Regions from separate parts of the Clostridium sp. X genome, predicted to be linked through region 4. Evidence: riboswitches for the same ligand, from Rfam matches in the RefSeq annotation. Region 4 holds a riboswitch; each other region holds the start of a gene.
What was found. Region 4 has a riboswitch for cyclic di-AMP ahead of ACX0KU_RS00290 (hypothetical protein). Riboswitches for the same ligand answer to the same signal wherever they lie in the genome.
Positions count from the first base shown of each region.

Region 1: another riboswitch for cyclic di-AMP. It lies ahead of dapB (4-hydroxy-tetrahydrodipicolinate reductase); the one in region 4 lies ahead of ACX0KU_RS00290 (hypothetical protein).
Region 2: another riboswitch for cyclic di-AMP. It lies ahead of ACX0KU_RS00945 (cell wall hydrolase); the one in region 4 lies ahead of ACX0KU_RS00290 (hypothetical protein).
Region 3: another riboswitch for cyclic di-AMP. It lies ahead of ACX0KU_RS07195 (ATP-binding protein); the one in region 4 lies ahead of ACX0KU_RS00290 (hypothetical protein).

Region 1 covers NZ_CM146912.1:671,528-676,288, reverse strand. The annotation lists gene ACX0KU_RS03320 (metallophosphoesterase) at 1-211, shown strand, start outside; gene ACX0KU_RS03315 (hypothetical protein) at 601-792, shown strand; partial or broken gene recA (recombinase RecA) at 795-1,827, shown strand; gene dapB (4-hydroxy-tetrahydrodipicolinate reductase) at 1,939-2,760, opposite strand; cyclic di-AMP (ydaO/yuaA leader) riboswitch at 2,765-2,896, opposite strand; gene ACX0KU_RS03300 (VanZ family protein) at 3,199-3,669, shown strand; gene ACX0KU_RS03295 (spore coat protein) at 3,714-4,019, opposite strand; gene ACX0KU_RS03290 (spore coat protein) at 4,045-4,272, opposite strand; gene ACX0KU_RS03285 (zinc-dependent alcohol dehydrogenase) at 4,310-4,761, opposite strand, start outside.
Region 2 covers NZ_CM146912.1:196,885-201,645, forward strand. The annotation lists gene ACX0KU_RS00935 (purine-nucleoside phosphorylase) at 1-819, opposite strand; gene deoC (deoxyribose-phosphate aldolase) at 822-1,472, opposite strand; cyclic di-AMP (ydaO/yuaA leader) riboswitch at 1,629-1,755, shown strand; gene ACX0KU_RS00945 (cell wall hydrolase) at 1,761-2,558, shown strand; gene ACX0KU_RS00950 (HD domain-containing phosphohydrolase) at 2,643-4,589, opposite strand; gene msrB (peptide-methionine (R)-S-oxide reductase MsrB) at 4,752-4,761, opposite strand, start outside.
Region 3 covers NZ_CM146912.1:1,395,398-1,400,158, reverse strand. The annotation lists gene ACX0KU_RS07205 (response regulator) at 1-606, opposite strand, end outside; gene ACX0KU_RS07200 (response regulator transcription factor) at 621-986, opposite strand; gene ACX0KU_RS07195 (ATP-binding protein) at 1,010-2,866, opposite strand; cyclic di-AMP (ydaO/yuaA leader) riboswitch at 2,934-3,061, opposite strand; gene ACX0KU_RS07190 (hypothetical protein) at 3,070-3,204, opposite strand; gene ACX0KU_RS07185 (HAMP domain-containing sensor histidine kinase) at 3,525-4,761, shown strand, end outside.
Region 4 covers NZ_CM146912.1:50,729-55,489, forward strand. The annotation lists gene ACX0KU_RS00285 (urease accessory protein UreH domain-containing protein) at 1-1,291, shown strand, start outside; cyclic di-AMP (ydaO/yuaA leader) riboswitch at 1,362-1,491, shown strand; gene ACX0KU_RS00290 (hypothetical protein) at 1,495-2,136, shown strand; gene ACX0KU_RS00295 (putative bifunctional diguanylate cyclase/phosphodiesterase) at 2,180-4,012, opposite strand; gene ACX0KU_RS00300 (hypothetical protein) at 4,081-4,395, opposite strand; gene ACX0KU_RS00305 (RnfABCDGE type electron transport complex subunit B) at 4,625-4,761, opposite strand, start outside.

The DNA.
Region 1 (4,761 bases), 620 kb from region 4:
TAGTGGTCATGCTCATGGAGGGCAAGTAAGAATTCCCTTTATTGGTGGAGTAGTTGCACCAAATCAAGGATTTTTTCCAAAGTATACAGAGGGAATACACAATGAAGGGGTAACATCAATGGTTGTCAGTAGAGGGCTAGGAAATAGTATTATTCCTTTAAGAGTTTTGAATACTCCAGAGTTAGTAGTGGTTAACTTGAAAAGAATATAGAGAGTGTAGCTACTATTTATAGAAAGTAAAAATTGTAACAAAAATTTTACTTACATCACTCTATTTTTATGTGCTAAAATACTAAAAGTACGAGTGATGTTTTTTTATTTATGGGGAAGGCAGTAGTTCCTATAGCAATAGATAAAGAGTGAAATTTTTTTAAATGAGAATATAAAAACGTTTACTCAAAAGTGATACGAATATTAAATTTTATTAACTCTAAGTGGGAGTAGAAAATGAATATATTAAATGAAAAAGTGGAGCATGTTAAATTTGGGTCTGGAATTATTACACAAGCAAATAGCAATAGAATATGGATATAATTTCAGTGGGAAACGACAGTAAGAGTATTTGTATATCCTGAAGTATTTAAAAAATTTATAAAGATATTGAATCCAGAGGTTGATAAAATCATAGAAGAAGAATTACGTATATATCAAGAGCAAATAGAACTAGAGATAGAGAGTAAGTTGAAAGAACGTGAAGAAGCAGAATTAGAAAGGAAAATAGCACAGTTAGATGCTAAAAAGAAAAAAGCTTCACCAAAAACAACATCAAGAAGGGATGTTAGGTCTAAATAAATATAAATAATGATAAAATTAAGGCAATAGAAGTAGTTATGAGTCAGATAGAAAAACAATTCGGAAAAGGTTCTATTATGAAACTTGGAGAAAGCGCAACAATGGATATAGAGGCTATACCAACAGGATGTCTAGCTCTAGACATAGCATTAGGGGTAGGTGGTGTGCCTATGGGCAGAGTAATAGAAATATATGGTCCTGAGTCTTTAGGTAAGACTACTGTTACACTACATATATTAGCAGAGGCACAAAAAAAAGGGTGGTATAGCAGCTTTTGTTGATGCAGAGCATGCCTTAGATCCAGCTTATGCTAGGAAGTTAGGAGTCAATATTGAGGACTTAATAGTTAGTCAACCAGATACTGGAGAACAAGCTTTAGAAATAGTAGAGGCCCTTGTAAGATCAAATGCTGTAGATGTAATTGTTGTGGATTCCGTAGCAGCACTTGTACCAAGAGCTGAAATAGAAGGAGAGATGGGGGATTCCCATATGGGGCTTCAGGCAAGGCTTATGTCTCAGGCATTAAGAAAACTTACTGCAGCAATTAATAAGTCAAAATGTATTGTTATATTTATAAATCAATTAAGAGAAAAAATAGGAATTATGTTTGGTAATCCAGAAACTACAACAGGTGGCCGAGCTCTGAAATTTTATTCATCAGTAAGGCTAGATATAAGAAAAATTGATACTATAAAAAATGGTGATGAATTTCTAGGAAGCAGAACTAGGGTAAAAGTAACAAAAAATAAGGTTGCTCCTCCTTTTAAGCAAGCTGAATTCGATATAATTTATAATCAAGGTATTTCAAGGGAAGGTAACCTTATAGATATAGCTGTTAATGAGGAAATAGTTGAAAAAAGTGGATCATGGTTTTCATATAAGGATATAAGACTAGGTCAGGGAAGAGAAAATTCTAAGATATACTTAAAAGATAATCCTGATTTAGCCAATCAGATAGAAAATTTAATAAGAGAAAAATATAATCTTCCATTAATAAAACATGCAGTTAGCGACAAAGGTAAGGATGAAGTGTAATTTATTATACTAAAGAACCCCCTATAGAGTAGCCCTTTTCTAAGGTGTACTCTATAGGGGATTACATTTATAGCTAATGATTTTGGACCTTTAATACATTTTTATTATATACTAGATTTCTATAACAAAGTCTTCTGAGTTATCTATATAATCAGATAGAACTTTTTCAAGGTTTAGAACATTTTTCATTTCATAATAACCAGACTTTTTATAAATGAAGTTAACTGCCTTTACTGCTCCAAGTGCGAAGGCTTTTCTTGAAAAGGATTCGTGTGAAATTTCGATTTTATCCTCTTCACCAACTATTAGAACTTCATGTTTACCAATAACGCCACCAACTCTGAAGGCGCTTATAGGTATTTCTTTTGAATTAGCAGTAGCATTTTTTAAAGACTTTTTAATCTCACCAGCTAGCTTTAATGCAGTTCCAGAAGGCGAGTCTTTTTTATGTTTATGGTGTGTTTCAATAATTTGAAAATCATAATTATTTAATATGCCAGAAGCAATATTGGCAAGAAGCATCATAACATTCACACCTACAGTAATATTGGGAGCAAATATAATACCGTTATGATATTTCCGTGGAAGAGCTTGAAGAGTTTTAATATTATCATCACTAAAGCCTGTAGTACCAATGAGCATATTAATTTTCATTTTAGCAAATATCTCAGCACTCTTCATAGTTGACTCAAAATTTGAGAAATCAATAACAACATCGGGTTTTAATTTGAAAATTACTTTTTCAAGTTCGGCTATAGAGTAGATTTCTATGCCTAAGTTATTTCTACCTAGAAGAGTTCCAAGGTCCATACCTATTTTGTTACTATTAGGACTACAAATTGCACCTACAAGTTTAATATTATCTTGTTCAAGCAAGACGTTGGCTATTTGTTGCCCCGTTCTTCCAATTCCAAGTAAGCATACCTTAATCATAAATATATCCTCCTTTTAGATGCTTGCGAGGTTAGCTGACGGATTCGGATGAAAGGAACTACCCTACCTAATATAATTAAGATTCACCCCGTTTAACTTGGTTCCCCCGCTCTATAAGATTCAGCATTTTAATTTTAATTTACAAACATCAGGTAACAACTTAATTATAATGTATAAGTTGTTTAAAGACAAGAAAAATACCAAGAATTTACTTAATGAAATAGTTGGAAAATCTTATTTGACATCCATATTGTTTTAATTATATTTTTATCGGTAAAAGGATACATAAATGTGATAAACTTAAATTATCTATATTATTATAATGAAGAAACCAAAATAATGTGTACAGATTATTATAGTAGGTACATTCAAATAATATGCATAGGTTAACAAAGAGAGAATTCCTGTTTGTGAAAATTAGACGGTGAGGAATAAGATATGGAGAAAAATAAGAAATACTTTAAATGGATATTAGTAATAGCTTGGATGATAATTATATTTTTATTTTCAAATGAACCTGCAGTAGCATCAGATAAGAATAGTAGGTTTGCAATAGATATATTAGATTCTTTAGGTATAGATTTTAATAGTGCTTTTGGAGAGTTAGCTAATTTTATACTTAGAAAGACAGCTCATTTTATGGAATATTTTATACTATATCTATTAGTCTTCAATGCTTTAAAAAAGAATTTTTCTTTAAAGAAGGGTCTAATAATTTCTTTGATAATAACATTTTTATATGCCTGTTCTGATGAAGTGCATCAGCTTTTTGTTTTAGGAAGAGAAGGCAGGTTTACGGACGTTTTAATTGATACATTAGGTGGGACTTTTGCATTGATTTTAATAACTAGTTACAATAGTTTTAAAGAAAAAGACAATAAAAAAGTTAAGGTGAATTCTTATAAGTAGATGCCTTAACTCTTTTTTTATATTTAACTGGCGTATAAAGAATTTTATATAAAACTTTTAGAAAGCTTTAAAGCTGCATCAGTTACTTTCATATCCACCTTAAATTGTTCATGTAGGTCGTAGGCATTATAGTAACCCTTTCTCTCCATGTAAGTTGCTATTGCTTCATGAGTAGCAATAGCATCATTTAATTGTTTTCTAAGAATTGCTCTCACTTGGGGAGAAGTTGTTTCAGTTAGTGCAATTGAATAGTTTCGTACAGCACTTTTAGCAGACACTAAAAAATCAGTAGCAATAACTTGATCACTAAGCTTATCCATGCCAGTAAGGCTCTCTATTAATGAGTTCATAAGGACACCTTCTTTCTATATTAATTTAAGATGTTATAAGTTCAGGAAGAGAAACACTTGATTGCTCTAGGAGCTCTCTTAATTCCTTTATATGTTGCTCAGTTGTAATAACTTCATGCTTTAAAATTGATTCTAAGTCACTATCAGAAAGTAAAGGTGACATAGTAACTGACTTTGTTAAGCAAAGATTTTTAAAGGTTAATAATTCTTGAATTTGAAGGGTTTCAGCGGGAGTAATACATTGATCTTTCATTATCGTTAACCTCCTTAGTTAAATTTTAAAGGTTTCTTTATGGTTTAAGAACAACCTTAATACAATTTTCAGTTTTTGTGTCAAAAACATTATATCCATGTGGAGCCTGATCAAGTGAAAGTCTGTGAGTAATAATATCACTTGGATCAACTTTTCCTTCAGCAAGCAAATTGTATAATATTGGCATATAAGGAATTACAGGTGCCTGGCCTGTTCTTATATTAATATTTCTGTTTATTATATCTCCAAAAGGAAATGCGTTATACCTGCCACCATAAACTCCCGTTACTTGTATCATACCGCCTTTTCGAACTGCCTGAGTAGCCATAACGAAACCACTTAGTGCTCCACTTTGAAGTTTTAGGCCAGAACCTAAAAATTCCATAGGGGTCATTTTTCCGTCCATTCCAACACAGTCTATAACAACATCTGCACCGCCATGAGTGATTTCTCTTAAATATTCTCCAGTATTTTTATGTTGCTCAAAAT
Region 2 (4,761 bases), 150 kb from region 4:
TTAGATTTCCTTTATTACATTTCTCATAAGATTTATAAAAGTCTCTCTTACTCTTGTAGATGTTTCTACGACTTCTTCGTGGTTTAGTGGTTGATCTAGAATTCCTGAAGCCATATTTGTCATGCAAGATATTCCTACAACCTTAATTCCACTATGAACAGCTATAATAACCTCTGGAACTGTGGACATTCCCACTGCATCTCCACCTAGTATACGCACCATCCTAACCTCTGCTGGCGTTTCATAAGTTGGGCCACTCATTGCTGCATATACTCCCTCTTGAAGTAAAATATTAAGTGATTTAGCTATTTCTCGAACTTTCTCTCTTAGATTTTTATCATATGCATTTGACATATCTGGGAAACGAGTACCAAACTCATTTAAATTCCTTCCAATTAGAGGATTATCTCCTGTTAAATTCAGATGGTCACTTATAAGCATTAAGTCTCCTGGATTAAAGCTTTTATTCACAGCTCCCGCTGCATTTGTCACAATAAGTTTTTCAACCCCTAATAACTTCATTACTCGAACAGGAAAAGTTACTTCCTCCATTTTGTATCCCTCATAGTAATGAAATCTTCCCTGCATTGCTACAACTTTTTTACCTTCTAAAGTTCCAATAACTAATTTTCCTGCATGCCCTTCCACAGTAGACACTGGAAAATGAGGAATGTCACCATATGAATAATGCTCTGCATCCTCTATTTGGTCTGCAATGCCTCCAAGTCCAGAGCCTAAAATTAATCCAATCTCTGGCTTTACTTTTAATTTTTCCACTATATAATCCGCAGCTTCTTTCATCTTATTATATAAATCCAATTTTATAATCTCCTTTCCACTATTGCTATAGATGCGCTAGCACCTACTCTATTAGCTCCAGCTGCAATAACTGCCTCTGCATCTTCCCTAGTTCTTACTCCCCCTGAAGCTTTAACACCAATTTCTGTTCCTACAGTTTCTCTCATCAATTTAATGTCTTCTACTGTAGCTCCTCTCGTCGAAAAGCCTGTGGACGTTTTTACAAAGTCTGCTCCAGCTTCTTTTGAGATTTCACAAGCTTTAACTATCTCTTCTTTTGATAAAAGACAGTTTTCTAAAATTACCTTTACTAACACTTTTCCCTTTGCTGAATTAACTACAGCTTGAATATCCTCTTTTACTTCATCATACTTTTTAGCTTTTAGGGCTCCTATATTTAATACCATGTCTATTTCTTGTGCACCATTTTCAATAGCCTGCTCAGCTTCAAAGGCTTTTGCCTCTTTTGTTGTAGCTCCTAATGGGAATCCTACAACTACACAAGTTCTAACATCTGTCCCCTCTAATTCTTTACTTACTAAAGTTGCGTAATATGGATTTACACACACTGATGCAAATCTATACTTTTTAGCCTCTAAACAAATTTTTACTATTTCTTTCTCAGTAGCCTCTGGTTTTAGTAGAGTATGATCTATGTATTTTTCTAATTTCATTTTTAATCTCTCCCTTCTATTATTATCCGCTTTTATGAAGCTTTTAATACAATCTAAAATATTAAGGGGCTGCCTCTTAATATTTAACATTTGTTTCCTGTTATACCATTAATCATATATAGACCCTATATTATATCTTTGTTAGAATAACCATGAGATAAAAAAAAGCCGAATCTCCATTTTGGAGTACGGGGGACTTATTACTAGGGGTGAATCTCCATTTTGGAGTAGGGTGACCTCAACCCGAACCCGTCAACTAACCTCGAAGGCATAGGGAGGTACAAATTTATGTTAAAATCTAAGAAACTGAAATCGTTTATAGCAACTATATCCCTTTCAGTATTATTTGCTTTGCCTGTACAAGCTGCTACTTATAGGGTCACGGCTAATGATAACCTATATAGAATAGGTATACTCTTTGACACCTCAGTTAGCACCTTAAAATCTACTAATAATTTATCAAGCGATACTATATATCCTGGTCAATTATTAAATGTACAAGCTGCCACACATACTGTAAAACAAGGAGATAGTCTTTACTTAGTTTCACAAAAATATGGGATATCATTAGAAAGTCTAAGAAAAGCTAACAACAAATGGAATGATCATCTTTCTATAGGTCAAAACCTTATAATTCCTGGAACTTCTTCAGTTAGTAGCCAAGCTACTACCACTATGGCTGCTAGATCTATTGCCACTACACCTAAGAGTGTAATTTCTTATACTTCTGCAGAGCTTGACCTTTTAGCAAGATTGGTTAGAGCTGAAGCAGAAAATCAACCTTATTCCGCAAAAGTTTCTGTTGCGGCAGTTGTAGTAAATAGAGTTCAAAGTTCACAATTCCCGAGTACAATAAGCGGAGTAGTAAATCAAAGAGTAAATGGATATTATCAATTTACTCCTGTTAAAAATGGAACTATATCTAGACCAGCTACTGCTTTAGATAGACAAGCTGCCTTAGAAGCTATTAATGGAGCTGATCCAACAAAAGGAGCATTGTTCTTCTATGATACTAGTGTAACTAGTAAATGGATGTTATCAAAACCAGTATCTACTAGAATAGATAAGATGGTATTTGCTTACTAAATAAAATTGTAAAATAATTTTATTTTAGTCGCTAATCTATAATTGCTAATCTCTATGTATATTTCTGTATCCAATAGTAACTAGCTACCCATGATTAGCGACTTCTTTTTTTTCTTTCATCATATTTATAAATCGTTCTACAATATATGGATCAAATTGAGTCCCTGCACATCTTTTTATTTCTTTTAATGCTTCATCTTTTGCTATACCTTCATGATAGGACCTATCCTGAGTCATAGCATCAAAGCTATCTACTATAGATACAATTCGTGCTAACAAAGGTATTTCTTTTTCCTTAAGCTTTTGAGGGTAACCAGCTCCATCCCATCTTTCATGATGAGATAGTATTAATTGTGCTATACCTCTTAGTTCCGGAGAGGAAATGGCTATCTGATACCCTATTTCAGGGTGACGTTTTATAATATTCCACTCTCGTTCTGATAACTTTCCTGGTTTAGTAAGTATTTCTTTTGGAATAGCAATTTTGCCTATATCATGTAGCATAGCTAAAAGAAGTAGATCATCTAAGTTATTTTCTGGCAATCTTAATTCTTTTCCTAATTGTATAGATAAAATTTCAAGCCTTTTAGCATGTTCTCTTGTTTCAAATGTGGTCTCTTCTAAAGTCTTTTGAAGTGACTCAATTATAGAGCTACGAGTACTTTTACTCTCAAGAAGCTTTCTTTTGTACATATAATCATCTGCTTCTTTAAATATATCTGTCATAAGCTGATCTTTACTATATCTAACAGAGAATCCTAAGGATATACTCGGTTTAATTGGATCAAAATCTGTTTTATTACAATTTTCTCTTATGCTTTCTATTACTTTCTCAGCTCTATCTGCATCACTTGAAGGAAGAATAATTACAAATTCATCTCCTCCTATTCTCGCTATTATATCTTTATCTCTGCAAGAATCCTTTAATATTTCAACAATCTTTTTTAGAAGCATGTCCCCTTTTAGATGACCAAAAGCATCATTAACTAATTTAAGACCATTTACATCTCCAATAATGATAGCAATTGGAAGCTCCTCCTCTTTATCTAGCCTTGAGATCGTCGATTCAAAATAGGATCTGTTATAAACTCCAGTTAGATTATCATATATTGCAATGTTACTTAATTCCTTATTTCTCTTTTCCAGGTTTAGATTTAATTTTAGTATTTCATCAACCATAATTCTATTTTCCCTAACTAGAACTTCAGTACGTGTAAGAGACTTTAAAATATTTTGTCCTAAAACTATAGCTTGAAAAAATACAGACATAATTACCCCAATAGGAAACCTATAATCTGTAGTTATAACACTATTTACATATAAAATGTCACCCATAGTTGTAATAAATACTAAAATGACACCTATAAATATAATTTGTGCTCCTTCAATTTTTCTAATACATGCCTTAGTTAATACATAAATAATATATACTCCTATGGCTAAAGTAAATACTTTAAAAGGAATTATGGTATATTTATATACTATTTCTTTCGATATTGTGGCCAATATAATAAAAATAATTGATATAATACTAATCATATATAAAACTTTTTTTGAAAACTGTAGCTTGAAAATCTGATATATAAAAGCAGCAAATAATGGTACCGCTAAATAAAAGCTTATGTATTCTATTTTTACCATATAACTCCATTTAATGTTAGGAAATATAATAAGTATACTCTTAGAACCTGTTGTAATAATTCTAATAGCTATAGTAAAGCAGTACATACTAAAATATAAGTATGATGTATTTTTACGATAGCTTAGATATATTACTATATGATAAAATGCCATAATAAGTATTGCAGAAAATAAGAACACCTCTGAGAATATTTGCTTGTATCTTATGTTTTGCATATTTTCAAAATCCCAATAGGATAAACCTAATACTCCATTATTTATATAAGGATTACTGATGCTCTTATCAATAGATAACGAGGAAAATATCTTGCTTATACATGCTATGAAGATTATTGTAAATATTATTAACGTTATATTTTTATTGTTCATATATGTTTTCTTATTTATCATTTATCTCCACATCCTAAATCTATAATCCTTCAGTCAAATTATACCTATGGTTAAATTTTACATCATATTACATATAATGTTAAGAATTTTCGAATAAAAAAATTCAAGGTATGCCAAAAATAGTTTAGCATACCTTCATAACTTTTTCATTTATTTTTAGATTTATTTTTGA
Region 3 (4,761 bases), 1.3 Mb from region 4:
GTTTTGAGCTGGCTTATATGAAGCGTCTAAAGAGAGTGCTACTCTATATCGATTTAATGCTGCAGGAATATCATTCTGATATTCTAATAAAACTCCTAGTAAATTATGTGGTTCTGGTGAATCTATATTCAGCCCTATAGCTTTCTTTAAATACTCCTCAGCTTCAGAAAATTCATGATTCTGAATACATTTCTTACCATATTGAAGGGTATCCTCATAAGTAATTACATCTTCATGTTCTATTTTCTGTCTTTCTAAGACTTCTTTAACAATTGTTCTTACCTCTTCAGGCGTAAAAGGTTTGCTTATAAAATCAATTGCTCCAAGCTTCATAGCCTCAACTGCCTTTTCAATACTTCCATAAGCTGTCATCATAATTACGTTAACTTTTATACCTTTATCTCTTATCTCCTTTAATACCTGCATTCCATTAAGACCAGGCATTTTTATATCCAGCATTATTAAATCAAAATGCTTACTTTTTATTTTTTCAATACCTTCTTCACCATTTGTTGCTATAAACACTTCATATTCTTGTTCCTCAAGACATTTTTTCAATGTAAGTCTTATATTTTTTTCATCATCAACTATTAATATCTTCTTCATAATCTTAAACCCTCCTAAAGATTTAAATATTTTTTTATTATTTCTTTTATATCATCTATTGTAAAAGGCTTTATTAAATATTCATTAGCCCCAGCATCGAAGGCTTTTTTCAGATCCTCTTGCTGATTTTTAGCACTCATAAAAATTATTGGAATATGTTTTGTTTTAATATCTTTTTTTAATATTTCACACACCATATATCCATCCATTTTAGGAAGTAATATATCTAAAAGTATAATGTCCGGCATATTTTCAAAAGCAAGATTTGCCCCTTCTATACCATCTTTAGCTGCTATTACCTCTACATCGTAGGATCTGAAAAACATTTTTAATGTAAGCAAAATATGCTTTTCATCCTCTATAATCAATATCTTCTGCATCGAGTTCTCCTTTATTGGTTACCTTATTTATCTATACTTAATGTGAAATAAAATGTAGTTCCTTCTCCTTGTTTACTGGTAACCCATATATCACCACCATGAGCGTTTATTATTTCTTTACTTATAGCAAGACCTAGTCCTACTCCTCCTGTAGCTTCATTATTCTCATCCTTTACTTGAATAAATTTCTCAAAAATCTTTTTCTGATATTCCTCCGGTATCCCTATACCATTATCTTTTACATAAGCCAGCATCTTGTTATTTCTAAACTTACATCCCAATGTTAGTATCCCACTTCCATCAGTTGGAGTGTACCTTATAGCATTACTTATAAGATTCCTAAAAACTAGAGCTATTTTGCTCATATCCCCGATTACATTATTATTTTTATTTGTAATCTCTAAGCCTAACTTTATATTTTTCTCCTTTAGTTGTAGGTTAAATGACTTGACTGTATTTTCTATCATATCCTTGATATTAAATACTTCCATATCCATTTTTATTCTTCCAGATTGTATTTTTGATAAATCCAAAAGTTCATCTACAAGCTCTTTAAGTCTTACTTGATCTTCCTTTATAACTTGAAGAATCTCCCTTTGATCTGCATTTATATCTCCCAGTACATTTTCTAATAAAAGATCTGTTCCCATACTTATAGATGTTAATGGTGTTCTAAACTCGTGGGATACCGTGGAAACAAACTCTGACTTAATTTGATCAATTTCTTTAAGTTTAGTTATGTCTTGCATAAGTGTTACAACTCCAAAATATTCACCAGAATTGTTTATAATAGGAGTAACATTAACCCTATAGTATTTGTGAATTTCATTATGTTCTATTGTTATATCTTTATAATTTTTATATTTATTGTATTCTTTATTAGATGCAACATTATTTATAATCTCAAATATATCTTGTTTTCTTATAGATTCTAAAAAGTGTCTATTCAGTACATCTCGCTCTCTAATATCTAGAATTTTTTCAGCCGCTCTATTAACTAATATTATATTATTAGAATTATCAGTAACTATAACTCCATCACTAATACTCTCTACAATACCTTCTATCTTCTGCTTTTCTTTCATCAACTTACTTATATTCAGCATTTCATAATTTTTTAGCTTATCTGCCATTACATTAAATTCATATGCTAGATTGGATATTTCATCATTTCCTTCTACATCTAGCTTTTGATTATAATTACCTTCTGCAATCTTCTTTATCTTATCTATTAAGATATATAGTGGCTTAACTATCTTTCCAGTTAAGTAAAGTACTAATATAAATCCTATAAATATTATTCCTGCTGATAATAATATTGTTGAATACGCTGCTTTAGCTGCTACACTTTTAGCATTATTTTTTTTAGCTACCATAGCTTCTTGATTTATGTTTAATAAATTTCTACACTCAATCTTTGTCTCATTAAATAAGGGAAAAATCTCATTGTAGTAGTAATCTTTATCTATATCAAACTCTTTATCTTTAGACATTTCCTTTAATATATAAAAAGACTCCATATACTTAAAATATAATTTACTTAGACTCTCTACTGTTTTAAGTTCATTTTTTTCTGTTATGTTATTCTGTGCTATAGATAGAGACTTTAAAAATTGTACTTGATTATTATAAAAAATATCTACCATCTCTTTATCATTAGCAAATAAATATCCTAGCTCTGCACTATCTTGCCTCTCTATTGATTCAATCATATTTTGTGCTGCTACTATACTTCTATAGTTAGACTGCATTATATTATCTATAGAATTATTGAGTCTTCTAAAATTAATAACAGACCATATGCTATTGATTGTTAATGCAAATATTAATATAAGATATATTGTTAGCATTTTATTTTTTAAACTATAAAATTTTTTCATAAAAGAATTCTCTAACCTCCTACCTATAAAAAGGCAAAAAAATGCCGCAGAGAAACCACGGCTATGACTTTCTCCTCTTCAACGCTTACGAGGTTAGCTGTCGGACTTGGACTGAAGAGTGTCCTATTTTTTCAAAAATTCGCCCCATTAAATTGGTTCCCCCGCTTCTATTATAGAATTCAGCATTATATTAAATTAAATATCTATTTTATTCTCTCTATCTTGTACCCTCTTCTAATCATACTAAACTTCCATATGATTTCTTTAAAAAGTGAATTAAACTTCATTTTTTCCTTGAATGAAATATTACCTTTTTTTAACTTATAAACCTTGTACATAAAAAACCCTCTCTAGACTTAATTTTTCATTTAAAAATCACGATAATTAATTAGTTTTTAAATACAAAAAAGATCATGGAAGACCCACAATCTAGGTGCTTTCGTATTATTTCCTCAATTCTAACATAGATTTTCTCCAGGCTCAAACCACCCATTTATTTTTATCTTATTCATTATATCCCCCTATAAATCATCTCTTTAAATTATCACTGCCATGCTTGTCTTACCTTCAAAAAGCTATAGGTATATTCATGTTAATTGACTTTAAAAGCATTAAGCTCTATACTAAAAATAAATTTGACTAAGCTAGGTGGTTATTAATGTTAAAAACTCTTAAATTTAAGATAGTTGCTGTTTATATTTTCCTCGTATTTACTATTGCTGTCCTAGGTATTACCTCTATACTCAACGTATATAGTCTTACTAAATCTATCGATGGACTTATGGTAAATAACTATAGAAGCATAAACGCTGCAACAACTATGTTCAAAGCAATTAAAGAACAAAATAATGCCATTAATAATTATATATTTGTAGATTCTATTAAAGGTATTGATGCCTTTCATTTAAATACAGATATATTTTACAAATGGTACAACTTACAATATAACAATGTTACCGAAGTTGGTGAGAAGGATATTGTATTAAGAATTAATAAGAATTACTCAAAGTTTCTAAAGTATTTTTCAGAGCTTCAGGAAATAAATAATAAAAACGGGACTCAGTTTGCTACTAAATATTATGAAGATTCTATATCTCCCATTCTTTTATTATTGAAAGAAGATTTAGACCTATTATCTCAGCTAAACGAAAAAGCTATGTTTAGAAGTAAAGAAACTGTAACTGTAGCAGCCAAAGAGTCTATGTACATAATTATCATACTATCTTCAGTATCAGTTATAGGTGGATTTATTATATCTAGGTATTCAACAAATAAAACCCTTAGACCTATTTACTCTTTAACAGAAACAGTCAAGGCTGTTAAGGAAGGAAATATCCACTTGCAAGCTCCAATTATATCTGAAGACGAGATAGGCGAATTAACTAAAGAATTTAATAGTATGACAATGCGTCTTCATAAACTTGAAGAAAGTAATCTTGGAAAGCTCATGTTAGAAAAGAATAAATCAATGGCAATTGTAAAGAGTATTTCTGAACCAATAATAGTTTTAGATAACAATTATAAAATTATCCTCCTTAATAAAGCTGCTGAAAAACTTTTTAATATACTTGAGGAAGAGGCTATAAATAAATATTTTCTTGAAGTTATTAGAAATGGAGAGTTATATGACTTTATTTACAATTCATCTAAATTAACTGATACTAGTATTGGCGAGAAAATTATATACCTTGATTGCGAGGATAGCGGGTATTACTTTAATACAGTTGTTACTGTTGTAAAAGATACTGAGGCAACTATAAATGGTGTAATAGTATTACTACAAAATGTTACTAATCTAAAACAGTTAGAAAAAATAAAGAGTGATTTCATCGCAACTATTTCTCACGAGTTTAAAACTCCACTAACTTCTATTATGATTGGAACTAGTCTTATTC
Region 4 (4,761 bases):
CATAGTAGGTGCTATAGGTTCTGTATTTTCACTCTCTTTAAGTCTTAAAGCTGGACTTCAAATATTTGCTGCTGTATTCATGATAATTATGGGAGCTAATATGGCTGGTTTTTCTTTATTCAGAAAAATAAACATCAGACTACCTTGGTCAAGTTGCTCACTTAAAAGAAAAACAGCTTCACCTTTTTTAGTTGGTATCTTAAATGGATTTATGCCTTGTGGACCTCTACAAACTATGCAACTATATGCTCTTAGTACTGGTAGTGCTACAAAAGGTGCTTTATCTATGTTTATATTCGCTTTAGGAACAGTTCCTCTAATGTTAACTTTTGGGGCTATCTCTGGCTTACTAAGTAAAGGATATACAAAAAAACTTTTAAAATTCAGCGGTATTTTAGTAATTGTTTTAGGTATAATTATGGGAAATAGAGGTCTTGCCCTTGCTGGTATAAATGTACCTAGCCTAAACTCACTTGGAACTTCTAGCTCTCCCTCAGGTGGAACAGTTGATAGTACTAAAGCTATTATTAAAGATGGTAAACAAACCCTAACTATGTCTGCTAATTATAGAGGATACGTATCTAATGTACTATATGTGCAAAAGGGAATTCCAGTGAACTGGATTATTAATGGTGAAGAAATTACTTCTTGTAACAATGCCATCGTAGTTCCTTCCTTAGGAATTGAAGCTAAAATAGACAAAGGTGAAAATATAATAGAGGAATTTACTCCAACTGAGAGTGGAGATATTAACTTTAGTTGCTGGATGGGGATGATTCGTGGAGTTATACGAGTAGTAGATGATATTAGTGTAGTAGATGCTTCAAAATCTGATTCATCTCTGCCAGCTCCAAGTCAACCTTCTTGTTGTAGTGTTCCTCTTGAAGAAACTGAAAGTATATATGGTGATGATATAAGTACTGCTCCTACAGAAAGATTAGTAAAAAAAGCTACTATTACTTCATCATCTCAAGAAGCTATAATAACAGGAATTGGCTTTGAGTTTGACCCTCTTATAATGGTGGTTAATAAAGGAATAAAAGCTACTATTAATTTAGATTTAACTTCTTTTGATATCCCTGAAGGAACCTATGAAGTAATTGATGGAAATACTGGCAAAACCCTTGATACCTTTGAGGGTAAAAAAGGCATAGTTAAAGTTAATATAGATACTACGTCAAATAATGTCTATGGAGTAATTAAAAATGAACGAATTTTAGGTATAATTGAGGTAGTTGATGATTTAAATACTGTTAACTTAGAAGAAATAAAAATAAAATACTTAAATTAAGTATTTTATCATAAATATTACCACTATTATTTTTGAAATTGTTCTTATATAATATAAAATTGTGAAAACCCCTTAAAATTTGCCTAATGCTTGGGAAACAACGGAGGACTTCTTTATAAAAATGGGGTGAATCCAATAAAGGTAGGGAATCTCTCTTTCCGAACCCGTCAACTAACTTCGTAGGCATTTAGAGAGGTATTTTAATGAAAAAACATAATATTAATTACTCTATACTTTTTTTAGTATTCTTTTTTATGGGAATGCTTTTGTGGAAACATGAACGTAAAGAAGATATTAAAGCTGTGAATGTAGCTTACAGTACAATTGCTATTGATAAATCTTCTGAGGATGACTCTCCATCAGAAGAAAATACATATTCATCTGAGATTGAAACCTTAGATTGGTGGAAAGAGGCTAGATACGTATTTAAGAGAAATTCGATAGCAGAAGTTACTGATGTATCTACACAGAAAAGCTTTAAAGTAAAAAGGACAATGGGCAGCAATCACGCTGATGCAGAAGCATTAACTTTAGAAGATACTCAGATAATTAAAAATATCTGGGGAGGTTTTTCTTGGGAAAGACGTCCAGTAATTGTTGAGATTGATGGAAGAAAACTTGCCGCTTCTATGAGTGCAATGCCCCATGCAGGAATTGATTCTGCACCTGCTTTTAAGGTTATAAGTAACCGTTCGGTTGGTTATGGTAGAGGCGAGAACCTTGATGTTATTAAAGATAATGGTATGGATGGCCATTTTGATATTCACTTTTTAAATAGCACAAGACACAAAGACGGAAAAAAGGATCCTGAACATCAGACAGCAATTCATTCCGCAAATAAATAATTAAAGAATAGGATTAAATCCACAATGGATTTAATCCTATTCTTTAATTTTCTCCGATAAATAACTTTCTTTCTTCTATTAATCTCTCAAATTCCTTTGGCGGAACAGGCTTACTATATAAGTAACCTTGTATTTCATGACATCCATTAAGTTTTAAGAAATCAAGCTGAGTTATCGTTTCTACTCCTTCAGCTGTTACATTTAAATCTAAATTTGTTCCAAGACTGATTATAGCATTAACAATAGCAGTGTTTTTGTTATCACCGTTAATATCTCTAACAAAGGAAGAGTCAATTTTCAAAGTATCAATCTTAAAGTTTTTCAAATAATTAAGAGAAGAAAAACCTGTTCCAAAATCATCTAAAGATACTTTTACTCCCATTTCTTTCAATCTTTCAAGAGTATCAATTGTAAACTGAATATCTTTTATTACGATACTCTCAGTAATTTCAAGTTCTAACCAATATGGATCTAACTTTGCTTCCTCCAAAATTTCTCCTATTTTATCTAATAAGTTTGATTGAGCAAACTGAAGTGCCGATAAATTAACAGAAACTCTGAGAGGTTTATATCCTGCTTCTTGCCACAACTTATTCTGTTTACATGCAGTTCTTAAGACCCATTCCCCTATTGGTATTATTAATCCAGTTTCCTCAGCTATAGGAATGAACTGAACTGGTGATACCATCCCAAACTCTGGACTATTCCATCTAATTAGTGCCTCAACAGCCTTTATACCCTCACTCTTTGAGTCTACTCTCGGTTGATAGTATAATGTCAATTCTTCCTTTTCTAATGCTTTACGAAGATGGTTTTCCATTTTAAATCTTTGTATTCCCTGACTATCCATATCATCATTATAGAATTTATAATTACATTTGCCATTATCTTTAGCACGATACATTGCAATATCTGCTTTTTTAAGAAGAATCTCTGTTTTGTTTCCGTCTTGAGGATAAAATGAAATTCCCATGCTTGCACTTATATTAATTTCTTGTTCCTCTAATACATATCTTTCCTGAAGTATATTCAATATATCATCTGCTATTTTAGCAGCGTCTTTTTCACTCTCTATATTTGATATTAAAAAGGTGAACTCATCTCCACTCATACGACATACTACATCTTCATCTCCGATAATCGTAATTAATCGTCTAGATATTTCAATTAAAAGTTGATCTCCTGCTTTATGTCCAAAAGTATCATTTATAAGTTTAAACCTATCTAAGTCCAAAAACATGACAGCTAACTTTTTATCGTTTCTATTTGCATATTCTATAGACTTATCCAGTTTTTTATTAAAGACAAATCTATTTGTCAGCTTTGTTAGTGGGTCATGATTAGCAAGATACTCTAGTTCCCTATTTGCTTTCTGAACTTTGATAAAGTTATCATTTAGGATATTTGAAGTATTTTTAAAATTATTTATTACAGAATCTACCTCTCTAATAAAGCTCCTAGGCCATTTTATAGTCTCTTTGTCAAATATTTTTGAGGGTAACTGGTTAGTTACCTCAGCTAAATGCTCTATAGGTACAATTAAGAACTTTCTTAATAGTATTGAAATAAATGAGGCTAATATAATAGAGACTAATGTTATACTAAGACTTCTTATATAGTATAGTTGAATATTTTCACTGTACCATATTAATTCTTTTTTACTATGTGATATGCTAATAAATAAATTTGAAGCTAAAACAGCTCCTACTACAAGATTAAAAAATATTTCATTTGCTAAAATTGTTTTTTCTTTATTAAGTCCTGCGTACCATCGTCTTGTAGATATATAGAATATTATTAAGCTAGCGCAAAAGGCATTAAATATGCCGTTAACAGAGTATCTTAACATATTAAATACAGCTTCAGTTATTGTCATATTTAATATACTAGTATGAGAAATATATATAAATGGTATTCCAAGCCCTACCCAGTATAAGCAATCAATTAAAATAATATTTCTTTTTTTCTTTTAAGAAATAATCCAATAAATATTGTTTCTAATACATAAACTGCTAATCTAAAAGGATGACCTAGTAGAATAACTTTATATATATTAGATATGATAGCTGCTATAACTCCATACTTTAAACCATATGTATATAAGATTATAAGTATAGGTATACTTCCCAATTGAAAACCAAGTCCCAAAAATAATGGAATATCAAATAAATTTCCTCCAATTGATAATATAATTAGCATTATAATTATGGTAATTTTCCTAGGCAGACTACGGTATTCCATATTAAGTAAATTAATCATGAATTTATCCCCCAAATTAAATTTAAATACCTTAACGTCCACATTTAGCCAAATAAACGCATTATGCTAAAATTATATCAAATTCAATTGAAAACTACAATTTATATGTTGTAAAAATATATGTTTTTTTGTAATTATATACTTAATATAATTAACTTATTATAAAAAAAGATAGTGTAATTCAGAATGAATTACACTATCTTTTTTATAATAAATTTTACTTTACTAATTATTGTTCAACAGCAACCTTTGGAGCTACTGGTTGACGGAAATTTAGTATAGCTTTTGTTGGACACTTCTTCTCACAAAGTCCACACTGTACACACTTGCTGTAATCTATTACTGAAAGGTTATTAACCATTGTAA